One region of the Tigheibacillus halophilus genome, then DNA from elsewhere that is predicted to be linked to it. Evidence: riboswitches for the same ligand, from Rfam matches in the RefSeq annotation. Region 1 holds a riboswitch; the other holds the start of a gene.
The links. Region 1 has a riboswitch for FMN ahead of ACFSMW_RS00350 (ECF transporter S component). Riboswitches for the same ligand answer to the same signal wherever they lie in the genome.

Region 1 (4,215 bases):
CTGAGAAAAGTATCCAAGTCGTCAACGATGAAACTGCCGAAGCTAATTTCACTTTAAACGAATTGGAAAAAGCGACAGTCTCTGGAAAAATCACAGACGAATCGACTGGGGATGGCATCGAGGGTGCAAAAATCATCGTGAAGGAAGATGCTAACGTCGCTCCTGTCGAATCGGATGCTGATGGCAGTTATGCCATCACAGCTTACCAAGGTGATTATACGCTTCAGATATTGGCAAAGGGCTATAAAAGTAAGGAAGTCAAAGTTGACCTTGCAAAAGATACCTCTGTTAATGTGGAGCTTGAACCATTTTATACCATTCCTGGCGGTGAAATAGGCTATGATGATGGAACAGCAGAAAATGCCAGAGCGTTTTATGATGCCGGCAACGGTTGGGCTGTTAAAATGTCCCTTCCGGAAGGGAAAGAAAAAGCAGTCGTTACAGATGGCGTTTTCCGCTTCTGGGATACCGAGTGGCCAGTTCCTGGCGGGGAGGACTTCGCTGTAGAAGTTTGGGATGCATCTGGCAAAGATGGCACTCCTGGCAAGAAACTGGCAGGACCAATTGACGGTAAAGCATTAAGAAATGGTGAATGGACAGTAATCGACTTAAGTGATCAGGGGATTGTAGTAGACGGCGATTTCTACATGGTCTACATTCAATCAAAAGCAGATCCGAATGCCCCTGGGCTTGCAACAGATGAAGACGGGCCGAATGCAAAAAGAAGCATGCAATATGTAGATGGCACGTGGTCACCTTCACCGGCTGAAGAAGGAAATTATATGATCCGTGCACGTGTCAGCTATGAAGTGGAAAAACCAGAAATCACTTCGCCGGAAAATGGTCAGGTAACTTCTGAAAAAACGGTCTCGGTGGAAGGGAAAGCTTCTCCAACCACAACAGTTGAATTGGTTGGCAAAGATGATGAAACGGTTGGTTCAGCTGAGGTAGGAGATGACGGGAAATTCGCGATCGATGCTGACCTGTCGGAAGGTGAAAATACCTTTAAAGCTATATCCAAGCTGGATGGCAAAAATGTCGGTGAATCGGATACGGTGACGATTATTCGTGATACGCAGGCTCCTGAACTGTCTATAGACAGTCCGAAAAACAATGAAAAAACAAATCGTGAGACTGTTACAGTAGAAGGTACAGTTGCAGACGCGAACCTTGACTTTGTCAAAGTGGACGGTAAAAAAGTAGATGTAAAAGACGGTAAATATTCTAAACGTCTTTTGCTTGATAATGGCATGAATACAATCAAGGTTGTTGCGAAAGATTTGGCGGGCAATAAAACGACGAAAAAAGTGACAATTGATGCAAAATATACTGCACCGGAAATCAACAATGTGACCCCGACAGAAGATAAATATATTGAAGCAGGCGAAACGGTGGAGATTTCTTTTGAAAGTGAAGAAAATTTGAAGGCTTCATTTGCAATCCATATGCCTTTGACCAATGTCAAAAGCAATGTGGCCAATACAACAGAATTACCGGTGATGGAAACTTCCCCCGGGCATTACGTCGGCTATTGGACTGCAACGAAAAGTGTCAAAGCGGATGGTGCAGAAATCGAAGTGAAAGTAAAAGATGCTTATGAAAATCAAGCCACACAAAAAGCAAAAGGCAAGCTATTTATCAATGTTGAAAAGTAATATGACTTGAGATGGAGGAGCAGAATCTGCAGGGGGTGCCCGCAGATTCTGCTTTTAACCAGTAGCAGTTCAAATACTTGCCGAATTGGAGCATTTAAGATATGATAAACATACAATATCATATCGATTCCATCTTCGGGGCAGGGTGCAATTCCCGACCGACGGTAATGGACTGGTAACAGTTCAAAGTCCGTGACCCGCTGCAGGCTGCAGCGGTTGATCTGGTGAAATTCCGGAACCGACAGTTAAAGTCTGGATGGGAGAAGATGTCGAGCCAAAATTACGTGATACGTCTTTTTGTCGTACAAATTTCCCCCGAAGCTTTGTAATTGCTTCGGGTTTTTATATGCGATGAATTGCTGTGAAAACATGTAAGAGAGCTCAATCCTTCATCACAAGATGTGAATCGATAAATAGATGAAGGAGGAAATAAGCATGCAACAAAATGCGTCATCATCCAAATTGTTGAAATTAATTATTTTAGCATTGATGGGTGCAGTATCACTTGTACTATTTTTCTTGAATTTTCCATTGCCTTTTTTACCGCCATATTTGAAAATCGATTTCAGTGAGGTTCCGGCTCTCATTGCCGCCCTGATTTTTTCGCCGCTTGCAGGCGTAGCCGTTGAAGGTATTAAAAATATGCTTTATTTCCTTATCACTGGTGCTGCTGATCCAGTTGGAGTGGCTGCTAATTTTCTGGCAGGTGTATTATTCATCCTGCCGGCGGGCTATCTTTACCATAAATATAAAGGTGTCAAAAGCATTATCTCTGGTATTATTACTGGAACAATCATCATGGCGGTTGCGATGAGCGTATTGAATTATCTGGTCATTCTTCCGGTATATGCTTGGTTCATGGGTATGGAGGATATGAAGTTGGAAAGTGCTAAGCGAGCCGCAGTTTTATTGGGTATTCTACCATTCAATATGATTAAAGGACTAATTGTTGGTCTATTATTTGTACCGCTATTCAACAGGCTTCGAACATGGATTGAACAGAAAAGCACTTATTTCGTGTAACGAGAAATACAATAAAGAAAGCTGCCCAGGCCTGGGCAGCTTTTTGATTACAGCAAGGAAAATACCTTTGTTGTTAGTTCATATGGTTTGGCGAAGTGTTTTTTATCCTTTCTCATCAACCAATGTTTTAGCTGTAGGCTCTGCTTCCAGCCGTTCGATTGGGATCGGTTTTCCCGAAATGATACTATAACCATACGTGCCATCTTCTATTCTATCCAACGAATCATTCACTGCTTGCAACTGATCTCTTTTTATCATATCAAAGCCTGCTGCTCTTTCTTGTTCAAATTGTTCGGTTGCGATATCAGCAGGATGATTGCTATAGTCGGCAGGTTCCTGGACAGCATCGTTGGGGCTTTCTTTATTCTGGCCAAGCTCTTTTTTCAAGCTTGTCTTCATATTGAGCAAACGCTGTTTGAATTTGTTCAATTGCTGTTCGTTTAAATGTGCATCTTTTGGCATATAATCAATCCTTTCAAGAGGGTGTAACAAATCTTTCAGCCTCTCTTAAGTACTACCCCAATTGTACATCTTGAAACACAAATCAACCTGTTTTGCTCATCAGAAATATGGATTTGCCAAACCATGGTGGTTTTTCCGACATGCAATGGCGTTGCACATGCAGTCACTTCCCCATTTCGTTTAGCGTGAATATGGTTAGCATTGATCTCAATACCGAATACATCGTATTTTTCAGGATTCACCTGTAAAACGGCACCAATACTTGCGGCTGTTTCAGCAAGCGCTGCGCTGGCCCCGCCATGAAGGAAACCAGCTGGCTGGCGTGTACGTTGGTCCACAGGCATTTTTACCACGACTTGTTCTTTTTCAGCAGAAATAACTTCAATTCCCAAGGATTCAAGCAGCGTATTATCCCAATTCATGTAAAACCTCCTAATCGATGAAGATGCTGATCAATAAAGACAATCCCAGAAGAAATCCGTAAATCGTATTAGTTTTTCCGGTTGCAGCCATAGCGGGCATCATGTCTAGCGGATTTGTCTTCCCGCGGAATTTTTTGATGACGTCCACTGCTTTAGGTATGCTGAGAAAGGTGATGGATGACCAGACTGGCAGCACACCAGAGAAAATATATACTAGGGTCAGGATATAAATTGCAATGAACATACCGCCTAGAAAACGGATAGCATTTTTCCTGCCAAGCAATATAGCGATGGTATGACGTCCGTTCAGTTTGTCATTGTCCAAATCCCGAATATTGTTGGACATCATGATGGAACCGATAAAGATTGCCACGGGAAGGGAAATGAGTACGATCTGCCAGTTCACTTCAGAAGTCTGAACAAAATAGGAAATGGCGATGATGACTGTTCCCATTAAAAAGCCGGAAAACAATTCTCCGAAAGGCGTATAGGCGATCGGGAGCGGTCCGCCCGTATACAAATAACCGATCAGCATACTTGCCGCACCGATGACAGCAATCCACCAGCTGGAAGCAATAGATATATAGATGCCAAGCAATATGGATATTCCAAAAAACAGCAAAGCGAGGTTCAGTACAGTTTTTGGAGCGATG
Region 2 (4,215 bases), on a different contig from region 1:
GATAGGTTGAGCTTGGGTGGCGCGTCGAGGTTACGTCTCGTAAAACGTTAAACGCCTATAATAACTGGCAAAACTAACAATCAACCAGCTTTAGCTGCTGCGTAAGTAGTGCTTTAGCGATCCTTCCTGCTATCGCCCGTGTGGCAGATCGAAGGGTCTCAAATGAAGCGGGCTATACTGTTGGCCACCGTCTGAGACCAATAGTTGAAACCAATCAGACTAGCTGCTTTGGAAGCCTGTTGACAGGCTGAAAAGACAGTGAATGATAATATGTCAACTACACGCGTAGAAGCCGAAGTGGCAATATCTCTGGACGTGGGTTCGATTCCCACCGTCTCCACCAATACATAATTGGTGGTTTTTTTGTGAAAAAAAATGACAGGAACCATAAAATTTCCGTTTGGAAACGTTATGGCTCCTTTTATTTTACGGGTTTAAAAATCAAAGCAATAAAACTAATCATAGCAAATAGGATAAACATGGCTTTATAACCTACAACTCCTGCAACACCCCCTCCAATCAGTGAGCCAAACACTTGACCTAAAGCTAATAATAAAAACGGTAAACCGAGCCCGAATGAAGGGTTTGTTTGAAAAATATGGATACCCCAAATGATCAAAACACCTGTCATGAATATATAAGAGCTTCCAAAAGAAATTGCTGAAAAGACAACAGGGAAGATGTTTGTAAATAAACCTATTAATAAGGAAGAAGCCCCCAGCAAAATGACACTTAGCCGGTAGGAAGGCACTAATCCGATTTGCGAGCTAAAGTATCCGTCCAACCCATCTGATACACCTGCAATGCCAATGATAATCCAACAGCCTTGTGTGAGAGCATTCAGGAACACTGTCCATTTGAAACACAGAATCCCGTGAAAATGTCCAGTAAGCCGCGCTCGAAACCCCTAATAGTAAAGAAGACAGAATAAGCGTTAATGAGCTCCTTTTTTGCCACTTGGAAGATCTGGGTCTCAACGCAATTTTCGTTCTTATGCTTTGTTTGAGGAATGATCTTATCATTAAGTATTAATATAACGATTGCTATGAGTGTAAACAAAAGGTACGTCAATCTCCAGTTGGCAGCCAAAAAATAACCATAACCCCTGTTAATGCAGTTCCCAAACCAACCATGCTTAGTTTTTTTGGATTCATTCATAACACCTCTCAATATATAGAACGGTCATTACAAAAAAACATAGGATCACTTCTGTTGCAATGTTATCAACAATTTCCTGCTGTCTATATCCTTTGTATTTATTCTATCCCTTGGTATCATTTATGGGGAAAGTAGTATTGTTTTTTGGATAACGATCAGTCCTACACTTTCCTGTGATAAATCATATTTCATTTGACATTCAGTTCCAGAATGGTGTAAGGTAACTTTGAAAACTAAATACGATTCTTCGGGGCAGGGTGCAATTCCCGACCGACGGTGACAATGGAAAACCATTGAAGTCCGTGACCCGCTCGAGCAGCGGTTGACCCAGTGTGAGTCTGGGACCGACAGTATAGTCTGGATGGGAGAAGAATAGAACGAAAATGACGTTTCATACATTTTTGCAGTAAGGAAGTATAATTCTTTTTCTGCATGTAACTAAGGCATTTGCAGAAGCTAATGCCAAGTTTTTTAAATGTAGCAATGCCTGTTTTAGGTGTTGTCTATGTTTTTTCCTGTATGAAATCTTATTTGGCGATCACATATTTATGCCCCGTATTCACTACGGGGCATTTTTGCGTTTTTAGGAACATGTCCTGAAGATTTCCTGGAATGCAGCCAGGCCAATCGCTACGGGCCCAGCGGTTGCCGGCAAGTTTTTAAATGAGGTGACACCATGACAAATGAACAGCTGATGATGTTAGCGATGAAAGAAGCTGAAAAGGGACGATTGCACACGTATACCAATCCGATGGTCGGTGCGGTTATCGTAAAAGGTGGTGAAATCATCGGCAGGGGGTATCATAGTCATTTTGGCGGAGACCATGCTGAAATTGACGCTATGAAAAATGTTGCCAATCGAGATCAATTAGCCGCTGCGAAAATGTATGTGACGCTTGAGCCATGCTCTCACACAGGAAAAACCCCTCCCTGCTGTGAGCATATTGTCGCCTCCGGAATAACGGAAGTCCATATTGCACAGCTGGATCCAAACCCGCTCGTTGGCGGCAGAGGCAAGAAGTTTTTGGAAGCAAATGGCGTGAAAGTTTCAGTTGGAACGATGGCGTCTGAAGCAGTTGCTTTAAATCGAATGTATAATTTTTACCATCGGAAGAAGAGGCCATATGTCACATTGAAATATGCAATGACTCTTGATGGTAAAATCAATCGCACACCGGGTGAGCGCAGTATCATTACAGGTGAAAAAAGCATGATGGATGTTCAGCAACTGCGCAGCCGATACCAAGCCATTTTGATTGGAGCAGAAACGGCTCTTGTAGATGATCCACAGTTGACAGTCAGGACGGTAACTTTGCCATATCCGCCGATTCGGATTGTAATCGATCGGAGAGGAAGGCTCACAAACAACCTGAAATTGTTCCAGCAAGGCGAAGCACCGACGTGGATTTTCACTGAAATACCACAGTATCCGGCACATGACGCGCAGACGACGCATGTAAAGGTATTTACAAATAAGCGTTGGACTGTTGAGCACGTGATAGAAGTATTGGCAGAAAATGGGGTGCAGTCCGTACTGGTTGAAGGGGGCGCGCAGATGCATCACGCATTTTTGGAAGCTCAACTGGTTGATCAAGTTACGGTATACATCGCACCAAAATTGTTCGGCGGCAACTCTCTTTCTGCTGTCCAAGGGAAGGTTTTCGGACAAAGAGAAGTAGATTTCCAGAATTTGGAGGTAACAACGCTTGGAAAGGATTTGAAAATCACCGTCTATGGAAGGGAAGAGTTCACATGTTTACAGGAATCATACAAGACATTGGGCGTGTCAGGCAAATAGCGAAACAAGGTGATACCATCAGGTTGTCCATCAACATGAACAAGCTGGACCGAAACAATTTGGATGTAGGCGACAGTATTGCGGTGAACGGTGTTTGTTTGACAGTTTCCAGCTTATACACCGATGTATTTACCGCTGATGTGATGCCGGAGACATTTCATAAAACAAATCTTGTTTATCTACAGCGTGACTACCCGGTAAATTTGGAACGTTCTCTGGGAATAGCTGGTCGCTTTGACGGGCACATCGTCACAGGGCATGTGGATGCTACGGTGGAGCTGCTAAATAAGAAGCGCGAAAGCAATGCATTGACATTGCAAATTGCGCTGCCTGAACAGCAGCGGCCACAGATTGTCGAAAAAGGATCAGTTGCTTTGGATGGGACCAGCTTGACCGTCATTGATGTTAGCGCGGATGGTTTTTCCATATCGTTAATACCACATACACAGGAACATACGATTTTGGCAGATAAGCATCTCGGAGATTTGTTGAATATAGAAACAGATATTTTAGGAAAATACGTTACGACATTGATGAATAGTAAAGAATCGGGCCCTCGTATTGACAAGTCTTTCTTGGATACGAACGGGTTTTAGAGAGGGGAAAAACGATGCAGATGGAAAATGTGGAAAAAGCGATTCAGCATTTGAGGGAGGGAAAATTGGTCCTGGTTGCCGATGATGAAGATCGTGAGGCTGAGGGAGATCTGATTGGAATAGCTGAATATGCCACGCCCGAAACGGTTAATCGGATGATTACTTCTGCCAGAGGTTTGCTTTGTGCCCCCATTTCAGCTGACATTGCACAAAAACTTAAGCTGGATCGGATGACACAGCATAATAGTGATCCGTTTGGGACGAATTTTACGATAAGCATCGATCATAGCGAAACGACAACAGGGATTTCTGCAACGGAACGTGCAAAAACAATCTGTGCTTTAGCTGATGATGCAACAAGCGAACAAGATTTTCTGCGGCCTGGTCATATTTTTCCGCTTGTGGCAAAACAAGGCGGCGTATTGGAACGCCGCGGACACACGGAAGCCGCAGTTGATTTAGCAAGATTGGCAGGGGCGGCACCAGCCGCTTATATCTGTGAAGTTTTAAAAAAAGACGGTACGATGGCTCGTCGCAAGGATTTAAAAGCCCTGGCAGAGGGATTGCAAATCCCGATGATTACAGTGGAGGACATTGTAAGGTACAGGTATATTAACGATCCGTATGTGCTTCAGCGTGAAATAAAGGTGCAATTACCGAGTA

Region 2: it holds a riboswitch for FMN, as region 1 does, so the genes downstream of both, ribD (bifunctional diaminohydroxyphosphoribosylaminopyrimidine deaminase/5-amino-6-(5-phosphoribosylamino)uracil reductase RibD) here and ACFSMW_RS00350 (ECF transporter S component) in region 1, are expected to answer to the same signal.

Annotation. Positions count from the first base shown of each region.
Region 1 is NZ_JBHUIZ010000002.1:25,269-29,483, forward strand. It holds gene ACFSMW_RS00345 (S8 family serine peptidase) at 1-1,655, shown strand, start outside; FMN riboswitch at 1,783-1,927, shown strand; gene ACFSMW_RS00350 (ECF transporter S component) at 2,091-2,678, shown strand; gene ACFSMW_RS00355 (TraR/DksA family transcriptional regulator) at 2,781-3,140, opposite strand; gene ACFSMW_RS00360 (hotdog fold thioesterase) at 3,176-3,562, opposite strand; gene ACFSMW_RS00365 (1,4-dihydroxy-2-naphthoate polyprenyltransferase) at 3,573-4,215, opposite strand, start outside.
Region 2 is NZ_JBHUIZ010000003.1:200,777-204,991, forward strand. It holds RNA gene ssrA (transfer-messenger RNA) at 1-343, shown strand, start outside; gene ACFSMW_RS01455 (hypothetical protein) at 422-784, opposite strand; FMN riboswitch at 1,398-1,535, shown strand; gene ribD (bifunctional diaminohydroxyphosphoribosylaminopyrimidine deaminase/5-amino-6-(5-phosphoribosylamino)uracil reductase RibD) at 1,835-2,956, shown strand; gene ACFSMW_RS01465 (riboflavin synthase) at 2,911-3,552, shown strand; gene ribA (GTP cyclohydrolase II) at 3,567-4,215, shown strand, end outside.